4 regions of the Vibrio agarivorans genome follow, and region 3 is predicted to be linked to each of the others. Evidence: predicted binding sites of a transcription regulator. Region 3 holds the regulator's gene; each other region holds the start of a gene.
The links. Region 3 encodes PurR, which represses purine synthesis genes. Its sites were predicted from a motif close to TNANGNAAACGTTTNCNTNA; they were not measured.
Positions count from the first base shown of each region.

Region 1: guaB (IMP dehydrogenase) is a predicted target of PurR. The motif match lies at 1,158-1,177, and genes of this name have one in related genera.
Region 2: pckA (phosphoenolpyruvate carboxykinase (ATP)) is a predicted target of PurR. The motif match lies at 1,812-1,831, and genes of this name have one in related genera.
Region 4: purL (phosphoribosylformylglycinamidine synthase) is a predicted target of PurR. The motif match lies at 1,562-1,581, and genes of this name have one in related genera.

Region 1 is NZ_JAUFQF010000004.1:320,372-323,865, reverse strand. It holds gene xseA (exodeoxyribonuclease VII large subunit) at 1-993, opposite strand, end outside; gene guaB (IMP dehydrogenase) at 1,288-2,751, shown strand; gene guaA (glutamine-hydrolyzing GMP synthase) at 2,884-3,494, shown strand, end outside.
Region 2 is NZ_JAUFQF010000004.1:1,077,465-1,080,958, reverse strand. It holds gene gspC (type II secretion system protein GspC) at 1-186, opposite strand, end outside; gene hslR (ribosome-associated heat shock protein Hsp15) at 363-770, shown strand; gene hslO (Hsp33 family molecular chaperone HslO) at 787-1,668, shown strand; gene pckA (phosphoenolpyruvate carboxykinase (ATP)) at 2,002-3,494, shown strand, end outside.
Region 3 is NZ_JAUFQF010000001.1:35,575-39,068, reverse strand. It holds gene torR (two-component system response regulator TorR) at 1-58, opposite strand, end outside; gene torD (molecular chaperone TorD) at 428-1,081, shown strand; gene purR (HTH-type transcriptional repressor PurR) at 1,273-2,280, shown strand; cyclic di-GMP riboswitch class I at 2,424-2,534, shown strand; gene QWZ05_RS00190 (TfoX/Sxy family DNA transformation protein) at 2,646-3,236, shown strand; gene QWZ05_RS00185 (TVP38/TMEM64 family protein) at 3,373-3,494, shown strand, end outside.
Region 4 is NZ_JAUFQF010000004.1:230,306-233,799, forward strand. It holds gene purL (phosphoribosylformylglycinamidine synthase) at 1-1,421, opposite strand, end outside; gene mltF (membrane-bound lytic murein transglycosylase MltF) at 1,714-3,276, shown strand.

The DNA.
Region 1 (3,494 bases), on a different contig from region 3:
GATCACCCGAGTTGGCGAGGCTTGCTCAATACGGGTCTGTTTGCGCTCAAGGGCATCTTGGCGACGCAGAATAAACTGTTGCATCGTTCGTTGAAAACGACGCTCGAGATCATCTAGTTGCTGAGATTGACGCTCAAGCTGATAGCTAGGGTGCTGCTTTTCAAGACGATGAACTAGGTGTGTCATCGCTTGTTTTTGCTGCTGGAAATAAAGCTTGGTGGCATTAAAAAGGCGATTAACGCGCACTTGTACATTTTGTGTTTTATGGCTGTTATCTCGGCTCACCAACTCAGCCGCGGCTGAAGGGGTAGGCGCGCGCATATCAGCAACAAAATCAGCAATCGTTACATCGATTTCATGCCCAACGGCACTAATAATCGGAATTTGGCTGGCTGCAATTGTGCGTGCCACGATCTCTTCGTTAAAGCACCATAGATCTTCGAGTGAGCCGCCGCCTCGACCAACAATTAATACATCACACTCATTACGCTCGTTCGCTGTACCAATTGCTTGAGCTATTCGAATAGCAGCACCTTCGCCTTGTACCATGGTTGGGTAAATTACAACAGGTAATGAAGGATCTCTGCGTTTCAATACGTCAAGAATATCAAACAGAGCAGCGCCCGTTTGCGAGGTGATGACGCCGACACGGCTTGGGTGTTCTGGAAGAGGACGCTTGTTGGTTTGTGCGAATAACCCTTCACCCGCAAGACGCATTTTGAGCTCTTCAAACTGCTGTTGCAGGCGGCCGTCGCCCTCGGGTTGCATGCTTTCGATAATTAACTGGTAGTCACCACGAGGCTCATAAAGAGATAAGCGGGCTTTAACCAACACTTGCTGACCGGATTGAGGTTTAAAACTAACGCGGCGGTTATTGCCTTTAAACATCGCACACTTTACTTGAGCGCGAGCGTCTTTCAGGGTGAAGTACCAGTGGCCAGAGACTGGCGCAGAAAAGTTTGAGATTTCTCCTACCAACCAAACGATGCCCATTTCATTTTCGAGCAGTAAACGAACTTCAGAATTTAGACGAGAAACAGTGAAAATGTTTGGGTTGGACGCAGCAGGCACGGCTAATCTCAAGACATGAGTATGGAAGTTAGCGGCAATATACTACATATCAAGGGGGTAAATGCAAATTAAAAATATAAAAATGTGTAGCCAAGCGATTGCGTTGACCGTATAATCCCTCCGCAATATCTAATCCAAAGCAGGCCACTGCGACTCATTATGCGAAACGATGAGTTTGGGTTAATCCATTTACTTTCCTATTGTGAGATATTGCAAATGCTAAGAATTGCCAAAGAAGCGCTGACATTCGACGACGTATTACTTGTGCCAGCACACTCCACCGTTCTCCCAAACACAGCTGATCTTCGCACTCAGCTGACGAAGAATATTACCCTCAACATCCCAATGATCTCTGCATCTATGGATACCGTAACGGAAGCACGTCTTGCTATCGCACTTGCGCAAGAAGGCGGCGTTGGTTTTATCCATAAGAACATGTCTATTGAGCAGCAAGCTGCTGAAGTTCGTAAAGTTAAGAAGTTTGAAGCGGGTGTTGTTACTGATCCTGTAACGGTTAACCCTGATGCAACGATCGCTGACGTTGTTGCTTTGACTGAAAAACACGGCTTTGCTGGTTTCCCTGTAGTGACTGAAAGCAAAGAGCTTGTGGGCATTATTACTGGCCGTGATGTACGTTTCGTTACTGATTTAACGCAATCTGTTGCCGCAGTAATGACGCCAAAAGAGCGCCTAGCTGCGGTTCAAGAAGGTGCAACTCGTGAAGAAGTTCAAGAGAAAATGCACAAAGCACGTGTTGAGAAAGTCCTAGTTGTGAACGAAGAGTTCCAACTTACAGGTATGATTACAGCAAAAGATTTCCATAAAGCTGAGCGTAAGCCAAATGCATGTAAAGATGCACAAGGTCGTCTACGTGTTGGTGCTGCTGTTGGTGCTGGTGCGGGCAACGAAGAGCGTGTTGCTGCTCTAGTTGAAGCTGGTATCGATGTTCTACTTATCGACTCTTCTCACGGTCACTCTGAAGGTGTTCTTAACCGTATCCGCGAAACTCGCGCTGCATACCCAGATCTAGACATCGTTGGTGGTAACGTAGCAACTGGCGCAGGCGCTAAAGCGCTAATTGACGCTGGTGTAAGTGCCGTTAAAGTGGGCATTGGCCCTGGTTCAATCTGTACAACTCGTATCGTTACTGGTGTAGGTGTTCCTCAAGTTACGGCTATTGCAGATGCTGTAGAAGTGGCAAACGAGCATGGTATTCCTGTGATTGCTGATGGTGGTATCCGTTTCTCTGGTGACATCTGTAAAGCTATCGTTGCGGGTGCATCTTGTGTGATGGTGGGCTCTATGTTCGCAGGTACAGAAGAAGCGCCAGGTGAAGTGATTCTTTACAACGGCCGTTCATACAAGGCTTACCGTGGCATGGGCTCACTAGGCGCAATGTCTCAAGGTTCTTCTGACCGTTACTTCCAGACTGATAATGCAGCAGACAAGCTAGTGCCAGAAGGCATCGAAGGTCGTATCGCATATAAAGGTCGCCTAAAAGAGATCGTTCACCAACAGATGGGTGGTCTACGTTCAAGCATGGGGCTGACTGGCTCTGCAACGATTGAAGATATGCGTACGAAGGCTGAATTTGTACGAATCTCTGGTGCAGGTATGGCTGAGTCACACGTGCATGACGTTCAAATCACTAAGGAAGCACCAAACTACCGTCGTGGTTAATTTCTCTACAAAACTAAATTGTTTTGTATAAGAAACACCTGACGAAAACGTTTGCTTTTTTCCTTGAAGCATTGAAGAGAGGCGAGTAAACTCGCCTCGTTTTCTTAATCCAGCTTAAAAAGACTGCCTAAAATGACGAAAAATATTCATGACCAACGTATCCTGATCCTAGATTTTGGATCGCAATACACTCAGCTAGTCGCACGCCGCGTTCGTGAGATCGGTGTTTACTGTGAACTATGGAGCTGGGATGTAGAAGAAGCGGATATTCGTGAATTCAATCCAGACGGTATTATCCTTTCTGGTGGCCCTGAAAGTGTGACGGAAGAAAATTCTCCGCGCGCTCCTCAATATGTATTTGATTCTGGTGTTCCTGTTCTTGGTGTATGTTACGGCATGCAAACAATGGCAGAGCAGCTAGGCGGTAAGGTAGCAAGTTCAGAAGAGCGTGAGTTCGGCTACGCACAAGTTAGCGTATCTGGCGAATCAGCTATTTTCAAAGATCTTGAAGCGACTCAAGACGTTTGGATGAGCCACGGTGACAAGGTTGTAGAAATCCCAGCAGACTTCGTGAAAGTTGGCGAGACAGAAACATGTCCTTACGCGGCAATGGCGAACGAAGAGAAGAAATACTACGGCGTTCAATTCCACCCAGAAGTGACACACACGAAACAAGGCCTACAAATGCTAGAGAACTTCGTTCTTGGTGCATGTGGTTGTGAGCGTCTTTGGACTTCTGAGTC
Region 2 (3,494 bases), on a different contig from region 3:
CCAAGGCGTGATCTCGGTTTCAGGCTCAAGGAGCATCCATACCATCTTGCCAAGAAGCCAAGCGGAAGATGACAGCAATACAATAACAAGCAGAGTGCTGATACGTCGTTGGTGCTGTTTTAGTAGGTTTAATAATGACTGTCCGTCAAAACGAGCCAAGTTGAAGGCAGTTGTAGCCAAACCCATGTCCTTATTGAAATAAATTGGTGCGCTATTATAGATAATAAATATTTCACTATATCATACACGCAAAGTAGACACGCTTTTTTGTTCTTTACAAAGCATTACACCTTGAAAAAGTGAGACCGCGCTACCATTGTGTGTGTGATTCGTTAATTAATGGTAGGAGAAACCAAGTCAGTATGGGTTCCAACAACACACGCAACGACCAAGGTGATCAAGCAGTACGTCTCGATAAATGGCTATGGGCAGCGCGTTTTTACAAGACACGCTCTATTGCTCGCAATATGATCGATGGCGGTAAAGTGCATTATAATGGTCAACGCAGCAAACCAAGTAAGGTTGTTGAAGTGGGAGCCACTGTTGCCTTGCGTCAAGGTCACGAAGAGAAAACTGTCGTGATCGAGCGTATCTCTGACCAACGTCGCGGCGCGCCTGAAGCGCAAACGCTATATAGCGAAACCTCGGAAAGTGTCCAAAAGCGTGAAAGCAATGCGATGCAACGTAAGCTACACGCCCACAACCCGAGCCCTGACCGACGCCCTGACAAAAAGCAGCGTCGCGATATTATTAAGTTTAAACACCAATAAGCTGGAGCTTCCTTCTATGGCAAACAATGTTTTAAATCGCTACCTATTTGAAGACCTTTCTGTACGTGGCGAGTTGGTACAATTGGATGATGCATACCAACAAATTATCTCCAGCAAGGAATACCCAGCAGCGCTGAAAAAGCTATTGGGTGAGCTCGTGGTTTCAACCACACTATTAACTGCAACTTTGAAGTTTGAAGGCTCTATTACTATCCAACTTCAAGGTGATGGCCCTGTTTCTCTTGCCGTCATCAACGGCGATCACGACCAAAAAGTTCGTGGTGTTGCTCGTTGGGAAGGCGATATTGCTGATGATGCTGGCCTGCACGACATGATGGGTAAGGGCTACCTAGTCATCACTATCGACCCGAAAAAAGGGGAGCGTTACCAAGGTGTCGTTGGTCTTGAAGGCGAGAACCTGACAGAAGTGATCGAAAACTACTTCGCCAACTCTGAGCAGCTAAAAACTCGTCTTTGGATTCGCACTGGTGAGCACGAAGGTAAACCACACGCAGCAGGTATGCTTATTCAAGTTATGCCAGATGGTACGGGCACACCAGATGACTTCGAGCACCTAGAGCAGCTAACCAACACGGTAAAAGACGAAGAGCTATTCTCTCTTGAATCTCAAGAGCTGCTTTACCGTCTCTACAACCAAGAGAAAGTACGCCTGTTCGAACCTCAACCTGTTGAGTTCTTCTGTGGTTGCTCACGTGAGCGCAGTGCTTCCGCTATCATCACGCTTGATCGCGCTGAGGTTGATGACATCATCGCTACCGAAGGCAGCATTGCTTTACACTGTGACTACTGTGGCAGCAATTACTCTTTCGATTCTGCGCAAGTTGCAGAACTCTATGCTGATGCGCAAGGTGGAAACGGCAACAACACCATCCATTAATTCGCTTAGATTATAAAGCACGTTAAATTCGTACTAGACCAGCCTTCGAGCTGGTCTTTTTTATGCCTAGGTTTCCTCTAAAACCCCGCCCTTATCACAATTTTATTTAACTTTATTTTTACAACTTATTAATATTAGAGCTATAGCGCAAACGTTTCAGTTAACGATAGAATATTTCAACCAGCTTGTGATGTAGGCATTAAAACCACAAAAAATTGGTGGATATTTTTTGAACTATCTCCCTGTTTTAACCCCGTCGCGTTGCTAGCATGGTGGACAGATTAAAATAAAAACACTCTTACAAAATCCCTACACTTCTTAAAAGGAGCACCTATGACTGTTATGGAACATACAAAGGCTGCAACACTTGATCTTTCCAGATACGGACTTGTTGGCGTAAAAGAGATTGTTCGCAATCCCAGTTACGACCAGCTATTCGAGGAGGAGACTCGCCCAGAATTAGAAGGTTATGAAAAAGGCACAGTGACTGAATTAGGCGCTGTTGCTGTCGACACGGGTATCTTTACCGGGCGTTCGCCTAAAGACAAATACATTGTCAAAGACGACTCAACGCGCGATACCATGTGGTGGTCTGATCAAGGTAAGAATGACAATAAGCCAATTTCTACGGAAGTTTGGCGCGATCTAAAACAACTGGTAACAGAAGAACTTTCAGGCCAACGCCTGTTCGTTATCGATGGTTACTGTGGTGCTAACCCAGATACTCGCCTTAGCGTACGTATCATCACAGAAGTGGCTTGGCAGGCTCACTTTGTTAAAAATATGTTTATTCGCCCAACAGAAGCAGAGCTGCAAAACTTTGAACCAGACTTCGTGGTGATGAATGGTGCGAAGACAACCAATCCGAAGTGGCAAGAGCATGGTCTGAACTCTGAAAACTTCGTCGCGTTCAATTTAACCGAGCGCATGCAGATTATCGGCGGTACTTGGTACGGCGGTGAGATGAAAAAAGGTATGTTCGCAATGATGAACTACCTACTTCCTCTGCAAGGCATCGCATCAATGCACTGTTCTGCAAACGTTGGCGAAGCGGGCGATGTCGCAGTCTTCTTCGGCCTGTCAGGTACGGGAAAAACCACGCTTTCCACCGATCCAAAGCGTCAGCTGATTGGTGATGATGAACATGGTTGGGACGATGACGGTATCTTCAACTTTGAAGGTGGCTGTTATGCGAAGACCATTCGTCTATCTAAAGAAGCTGAGCCAGACATTTATAATGCGATTCGCCGTGACGCACTGCTTGAGAACGTGACGGTTCGCAATGACGGCTCTATCAACTTCGATGATGGTTCGAAAACAGAGAACACGCGTGTTTCGTACCCAATCCATCACATCGACAACATTGTTAAGCCAGTTTCAAAAGCAGGCCACGCACAAAAAGTCATCTTCCTAACCGCTGATGCGTTCGGTGTGTTGCCGCCGGTTGCGAAACTGACGCCTGAGCAAACTAAATACCACTTCCTATCAGGCTTTACCGCAAAACTTGCCGGTACAGAGCGTGGTATTACCGAGCCAACACCAACCTTCTCTGCCGCGTTTGGCGCAGCGTTCCTAACGCTACACCCAACTCAATATGCAGAAGTACTCGTCAAGCGTATGGAAGCCGCTGGTGCAGAAGCTTACCTTGTAAACACAGGTTGGAATGGCACAGGTAAACGTATCTCTATTCAAGATACACGCGGCATCATTGACGCTATCCTCGATGGCTCAATTGATGAGGCAGAAACCAAGCAGATCCCGGTATTCAATCTAGAAGTACCACTTGACCTACCGGGTGTTGATAAAGAGATCCTAGATCCACGCGA
Region 3 (3,494 bases):
CAACAAGCTTGCTGCGTGTCACTAGATCATCTTCAACAACTAGAACGTGATAGCTCATGTTATTCTCTTTACTCGGAAATTACTTAGTCCCATTCATAATTAGACATATTTAGATTGTATTCAACCTGAAGATGCGCTTTATTCCGATTTTATTGATAAACAGCAAGCTCTCCCGGTCTTTCGCCGCCTACACCTTCATTTCAATAAGCAACTCTATGCTCTAAATTGGTAACTGAAAGTTGTTCGTCCCGCTCAGCGCTAAACACAATTAGCTATAAACCATCACTTTCTGACACAGATGCCGATAACACTATTCACATTTTCCCTTTATACTCCACCTATCAGATAGATAGGACTCTAATGAGCAACTGCATCAGAGTCAGATTATACTTAAAACTTATCCATAGATGATTTGGAGCTTCGTGTGATTGAAGAGATCAAAGCGTTCAACGAAAAACGCGCAGAGATTTATTGGTGGCTGTCTAGCCTATTCGCCAGTGAGCTTGATGAACAAGGACTTGAGCAATACCAAAGCCCTGAAATTCGCGCATTCTTGGCAGGCCTTGGTGAAAATATTCAGCTGAAAAAGCCCGTTGATAAGTTGGTGGATGCACTCAATCGCCTACAAGACCGTGAAGATGCCCAGCTTGAGCTTTCCGCAGATTTCTGTGAACTGTTTCTAAAATCAGATAAAGAAGGCGCGTTGCCTTATGCCTCTATCTATTTGGACAAATCGGGTAACCTCAACGGTAAGCCGGCTGAAGAAATGACCAAAGTCTTAGCGGCTCACAACATTCAAGTCAGCCAAGCTCTGAACGAGCCCGCAGACCACATTGCAATAGAGCTCGATTTTCTTGGTAACCTAATCATTCGCTCAAACGAATTAGAACAAGAAAAACACCTTAATAGTGCCTTGGTTGAACAAGCCGAGTTCATTCGTCAACATATCTTGAGCTGGACCCCGCAATTTAATGCACTTTGTCAGCAAAAAGACGAGTTTGGCTTCTATTCTGCCGTGAGTAGTCTATTAGTTGCATTTCTTGAGCTAGACTGTCTATATCTACTGGACGAACCATCTTAATCAAAAACGATTAAGATTGCGTCGCTAACGATAGCAGTCTAGAATACTCGGATATTTTTAAACCGCTTTCGATAAAGCGGTTTTTTATTTGGTTTTTTCCCTAGGCGACTACCGCAACACGGCTCATATTTGGTTGAAGACAACGCTGAGCAACGTGCGGTAAATAAGAAATACAATTAAGGACCACTCCTATGGCCACTATTAAAGATGTTGCGCGTCTTGCCGGTGTCTCTACTACCACTGTATCGCATGTCATCAACAAAACGCGATTTGTAGCTGAAACAACTCAAGAAAAAGTAAATAAGGCAGTAAAAGAGCTTAACTACGCTCCTAGTGCTGTCGCTCGTAGTTTGAAATGTAATACCACGCGTACCATCGGTATGCTGGTGACTCAATCTACCAATCTATTCTTCTCTGAGGTTATCGACGGCGTAGAAAGCTACTGCTACCGTCAAGGCTACACACTTATCCTTTGTAATACGGGCGGTATCTACGAGAAACAACGTGACTACATCCGCATGCTCGCTGAAAAGCGTGTTGATGGTATCTTGGTGATGTGTTCAGACCTGACTGAAGAACTGAGTGAAATGTTAAACGGCCACCCTGATATTCCTAAAGTGATCATGGATTGGGGTCCTGAAACATCACAAGCCGATAAGATTATCGATAACTCGGAAGAAGGTGGCTATCTCGCAACTAAATACCTTATCGACAATGGCCATAAAAACATCGCTTGTTTGAGCGGTCACTTCGAGAAGGCGGCTTGTAAAGAGCGAATTAACGGTTTCCGCCGCGCGATGGGTGAAGCAAAACTTAACGTTGTGGAAGACTGGATTTTAGAAGGTAATTTCGAGTGTGATACTGCGGTATTAGCGGCAGATAAAATCGCAGCGATGGATGAAAAGCCAACCGCTGTGTTCTGTTTCAATGACACCATGGCTTTAGGCCTAATGAGTCGTCTACAAGAGAATGGCATCCGTATTCCTGATGATATGTCTGTTATCGGTTATGACAACATCGAGCTTGCAGAATACTTCTCACCACCACTAACGACCGTTCACCAGCCGAAACGCCGTGTGGGTAAGAATGCATTTGAAATCCTTCTGGAGCGCATCAAAGACAAAGAGCACGATAAGCGTGTGTTTGAAATGCACCCAGAAATTGTTGAGCGTTTAACGGTACGCAACCTTAATAATTAAGCGTCTGATTTCATAACAAATTTAATAACCCTGACACTATGCATACAAATGCAAAATGTCAGGGTTATTTTTTGGAATCAACATCACACTATCGATCTTGAAGATGTGATACCTATTCCGCTTTTCATTATGCTCTCTTAAAGCCACGCACAGGGCAAACCATCTGAGAAGGTGGGACGCAAAGCCTCCGGCCTTAACCAGTCATTTTATTCATGTTTATGATATAATTATGGAAAGGTAGCGGGGTTGCCGATGGTAAAACTACACTAGCATAACCTTTCTATGACATAAGTTTGTGTTGTTTTTGCTATTCTCTCGGGCCTGAATTTGGTGGCGTGAATGTTTCTTCACCGAGATTACAAAGCATGGATAAACCGATATTAAAAGACTCGATGCGCTTATTCGAGCAACTTGGCAGTGTCAAGTCCCGATCAATGTTTGGCGGCTTTGGCATATTCGTCAATGACACCATGTTTGCATTGGTTGTCAAAAACAAACTGCATGTGCGTAAATGTGCTGCGTTGGATTCTGCTATTTCAGAACATAAACTGGAACCTTACGTCTATGAAAAGCGTGGTTTCCCCGTTGTCACTAAGTATTTTCAACTGCCAGACACCTGGGTCAATGAACAGAATCAACTGCTAAAGGTTGCTCAAGTTGCACTTAAAGCCGCAACTGAAGACAAGATAAAGCAAGAGACAACCAAGCCACAACGCTTGAAAGATCTGCCAAATCTTCGCCTAGCGACCGAGCGAATGTTGAAAAAAGCAGGAATCGAGACTGTCACCCAACTTGAAGAAGCGGGGGCGGTGCGCGCTTATCAAGCCATTCAAGAATCCCACACGACGCCTGTTAGCTTAGAGCTGCTCTACTCTCTTGAAGGGGCAATTCGTGGCACTCACTGGACAGTGATTCCACAGACACAACGTGAAAGCCTAGCGAATCAAATAAACTAGCCAATCGGATTTTATAAAATAAACAAAGTCAGCTAATTGCTGACTTTGTTTATTTTGATTGAAAGAAATTTAACACCTATCCTGTCTCTATACGTAAGTGATTCATCATCTTAAATCAGCGACAGGAGTCAACGTGATGAGCAAACTCTTAAACCCCAAAGTCATTATTGGCTTAGTGCTCGTAACAATCATCATCATATTGGCGACTCAATTTGGTCAATATCTCACATTAGAAAACGCCAAAGCGCAACAAGCTGC
Region 4 (3,494 bases), on a different contig from region 3:
TTTTCACGCTGTACAGAAGCAAAATCAAGGTCTTCAGCAGATTGACCAGAAGCCATTGATGAAGCAGCGCCGCCACCAAGACCGATGTTCATTGCAGGACCACCTAGCACGATTAGCTTCGCGCCTACAGGGATCTCTTTCTTCTGAACGTGCTCATCACGGATATTACCCATACCACCAGCAATCATGATTGGCTTGTGGTAACCACGGATCTCTTCACCCGCGTGAGACGTCACTTTTTCTTCGTAAGTACGGAAGTAGCCTAGTAGGTTAGGACGACCAAATTCGTTGTTGAACGCCGCGCCACCTAGTGGACCTTCTAGCATGATATCTAGAGCATTTACAATGCGACCTGGCTTACCAAAGTCCGTTTCCCATGGCTGTTCAAAACCAGGAATACGAAGATTAGAAGTGGTAAAACCAACCAGACCTGCTTTTGGCTTACCGCCGATACCTGTTGCGCCTTCGTCACGAATCTCACCACCAGAACCTGTCGAAGCACCTGGCCACGGAGAGATTGCTGTTGGGTGGTTGTGCGTCTCAACCTTCATCAGGATGTGCGCATCTTCATTGTGATAGTTGTATTGACGAGTTTCAGGATCTGGGAAGAAACGACCCACTTTAGAACCTGTCATTACCGCTGCGTTATCTTTATATGCAGACAGAACGTGGTCTGGTGTCGTTTCAAATGTGTTCTTGATCATCTTGAACAGAGACTTCTCTTGATCAACGCCGTCGATCGTCCAGTCTGCGTTAAAGATTTTGTGACGACAGTGCTCTGAGTTTGCTTGAGCAAACATCATGAGTTCGATGTCGTTCGGGTTGCGACCCAGCTTAGTGAAGTTTTCTACCAGGTAGTCAATTTCATCTTCCGCAAGAGCAAGACCTAGAGAGACGTTTGCCTCTTCTAGTGCTGCGCGACCGCCAGCAAGAATATCAACGTGAGCAACAGGTGCAGGCTCAGCCACAGTGAATAGCGCGGCAGCTTGTTCCATTTCAGTGAAAACCGCTTCCATCATGCGGTCATGGATCAGTGCTTTAACAGCCTGAACTTGCTCTTCAGAAAGGTCTGCAGATGACTCAAGGTAGTAAGCAGTACCGCGCTCTAGACGGTTCACTTTGCCTAGACCACAGTTGTTTGCGATATCTGTTGATTTTGATGACCAAGGAGAGATCGTACCTGGACGAGGAGTCACTAGAAGTAGAAGACCTTCTGGCGCATGCTCTTCGATTGTCGGACCGTAAGTCAGCAGTTTCTCTAGCTTCTCAATTTCTTGAGTATCTAGGTCTGATGTTAGGTCTGCAAAGTGCATAAACTCGGCGTAAATACCTGTTACAGGTAGGCCTTGTTCACGACAAAGTTCCAATAGTTTGTTTACACGAAACTCTGAAAGAGCTGGGGAACCACGCAAAATTCTCATGTGCTTAGGTCTCTTATGCAATGAATTAAGATAAAATTAGCCTAAATTCAGATACTTAAATCAAAAGTATTGAACTTATGTCAATTTCATCTCCCTGTTGCGAGCGCATTATATAGCAATTGGTTTTGTGATGTAACACCAAACGCAACCGTTTGCGTCATTTTTTTTCATTTCATGATGCTTAAATTTAGCGACAGGAATGATTTGTCCATTGGGCAAGGGCTTTGCTCAAGCTATAAGAGCTGTTATAAAGAAGGTCTAAACGATAAATTACTACCTTGACGTTGGCTGCATGTTGATAAAATCTCGAGCTTTTCTTGTTATTGCCCTTTCCAGCTTAACGCTGCTCATGGGGTGTCAGTATGACTCTACCCCAGACAGCGAATTGCAAGAGATCAAAGATCGCGGAGTACTGCGCGTCGGTACCATCAACAATCAACTGTCCTACTATATTGGTCCTGATGGCCCAGCTGGCTTAGATTATGAGCTTGCTCGCGAATTTGCCGATGAGCTCGGCGTACGCCTAGAGATGCGACCAGCTTATCGCATATCCAACCTCTACCCTGCACTGCAGAACGGTGAAATTGACATTATTGCTGGCGGTCTCACTCAGGCAAGCGCCAAAGAGACCCCATTCCGTGCTGGCCCTGCTTACTATTACGTGAGCCAACAAGTCGTCTACAAAACAGGCAGCTGGCGACCAAGAAACCTTGGTCAACTAGTGGATCGTTTACCACAACTGGTTGCTGAAAGTGACGTTGAAAGCACATTAACGATTGCAGACAATGCTGAATTTAATCGCACATTGAGTAGCATTAAGCAACTCAACCCCAGCTTTCAGTTTTGGGTCGACCTCGACTCAGATGTAAACCAGCTTCTGCAATCTGTATCGACCGGTGAAATCCAATTTACTGTGGCGGACTCGGTTGAGCTATCACTGTCTCAACGTATCTACCCTGAACTTGCGATTGCTTTCGAGTTGACCGAAGACCAACCTGTCTCTTGGTTGCTGAGACGTTCAGACGATGAAAGTTTGTATGCTCTGACGATTGAGTTCTTTGGTAAGCGTAAACAGAGTGGTTATCTAGACAAGCTAGAAGAGAAATACATCGGCCATATTGGTAGCTTTGATTATGTTGACACTCGTGCCTTCATTCGAGCACTTGATAACACGCTGCCGAAATGGGCGCCGCTATTCCAGAAATACTCGGGCGAGTTTGATTGGCGCCTGATTGCGGCTCTTGCCTATCAAGAGTCACACTGGAAACCGCATGCGAAATCCCCGACGGGTGTGCGCGGTATGATGATGCTCACTCTACCAACCGCAAAAAGTGTCGGCGTGTCTAATCGACTCGATCCTGAACAATCTATTCGCGGTGGCGCTGAATATCTTCGCCGCATGGTTGCGCGTATTCCTGACAGTGTGACTGAGCACGAAAAGATTTGGTTTGCTTTAGCGTCATATAACGTGGGCTATGGTCATATGATGGATGCTCGCCGCCTGACACGAGCACAGGGTGGCAACCCTGATGCGTGGGCTGATGTGAAAGAGCGCTTGCCGCTGCTGCGTCAAAAGAAATATTACAGCCAAACTCGCTATGGTTATGCGCGTGGCGACGAAGCTCAGAAATATGTCGAGAATATTCGCCGCTATTATCAAAGCATCATTGGTCACGTTGAGAAACACCCAGAGCTTGAAAACGACGAAAGCAAAGAGTTTACGGTAATTGAACCGGTCATATCAGCGGCGCAAGGCAGCATCTCTAGCGCGCAAGGTTCTATATCAGAAGCCAAACCTACTCTTAGCGCTGCGGCTGAAACCGAGGAAAGCCAAGATAGTGAAGCACAACGTTAGCCACCATCAACGGACAAATTTGAAACTGCGACACTGAAAAGAGTCCGTTGAAGTGCAAATTATCTTGAGTTATTGCACTATTTCCATAATATAGGCGTTTGCCATAAAGAAATGGCAGTTGAGTATGGAGGTTTGTATGCTCAGACGCAGAAGACTATCTCAACGCCTCAACAAGACAGTTTCCGCTAATCGCCGCAAGCGAGTACTAGCAAATAACA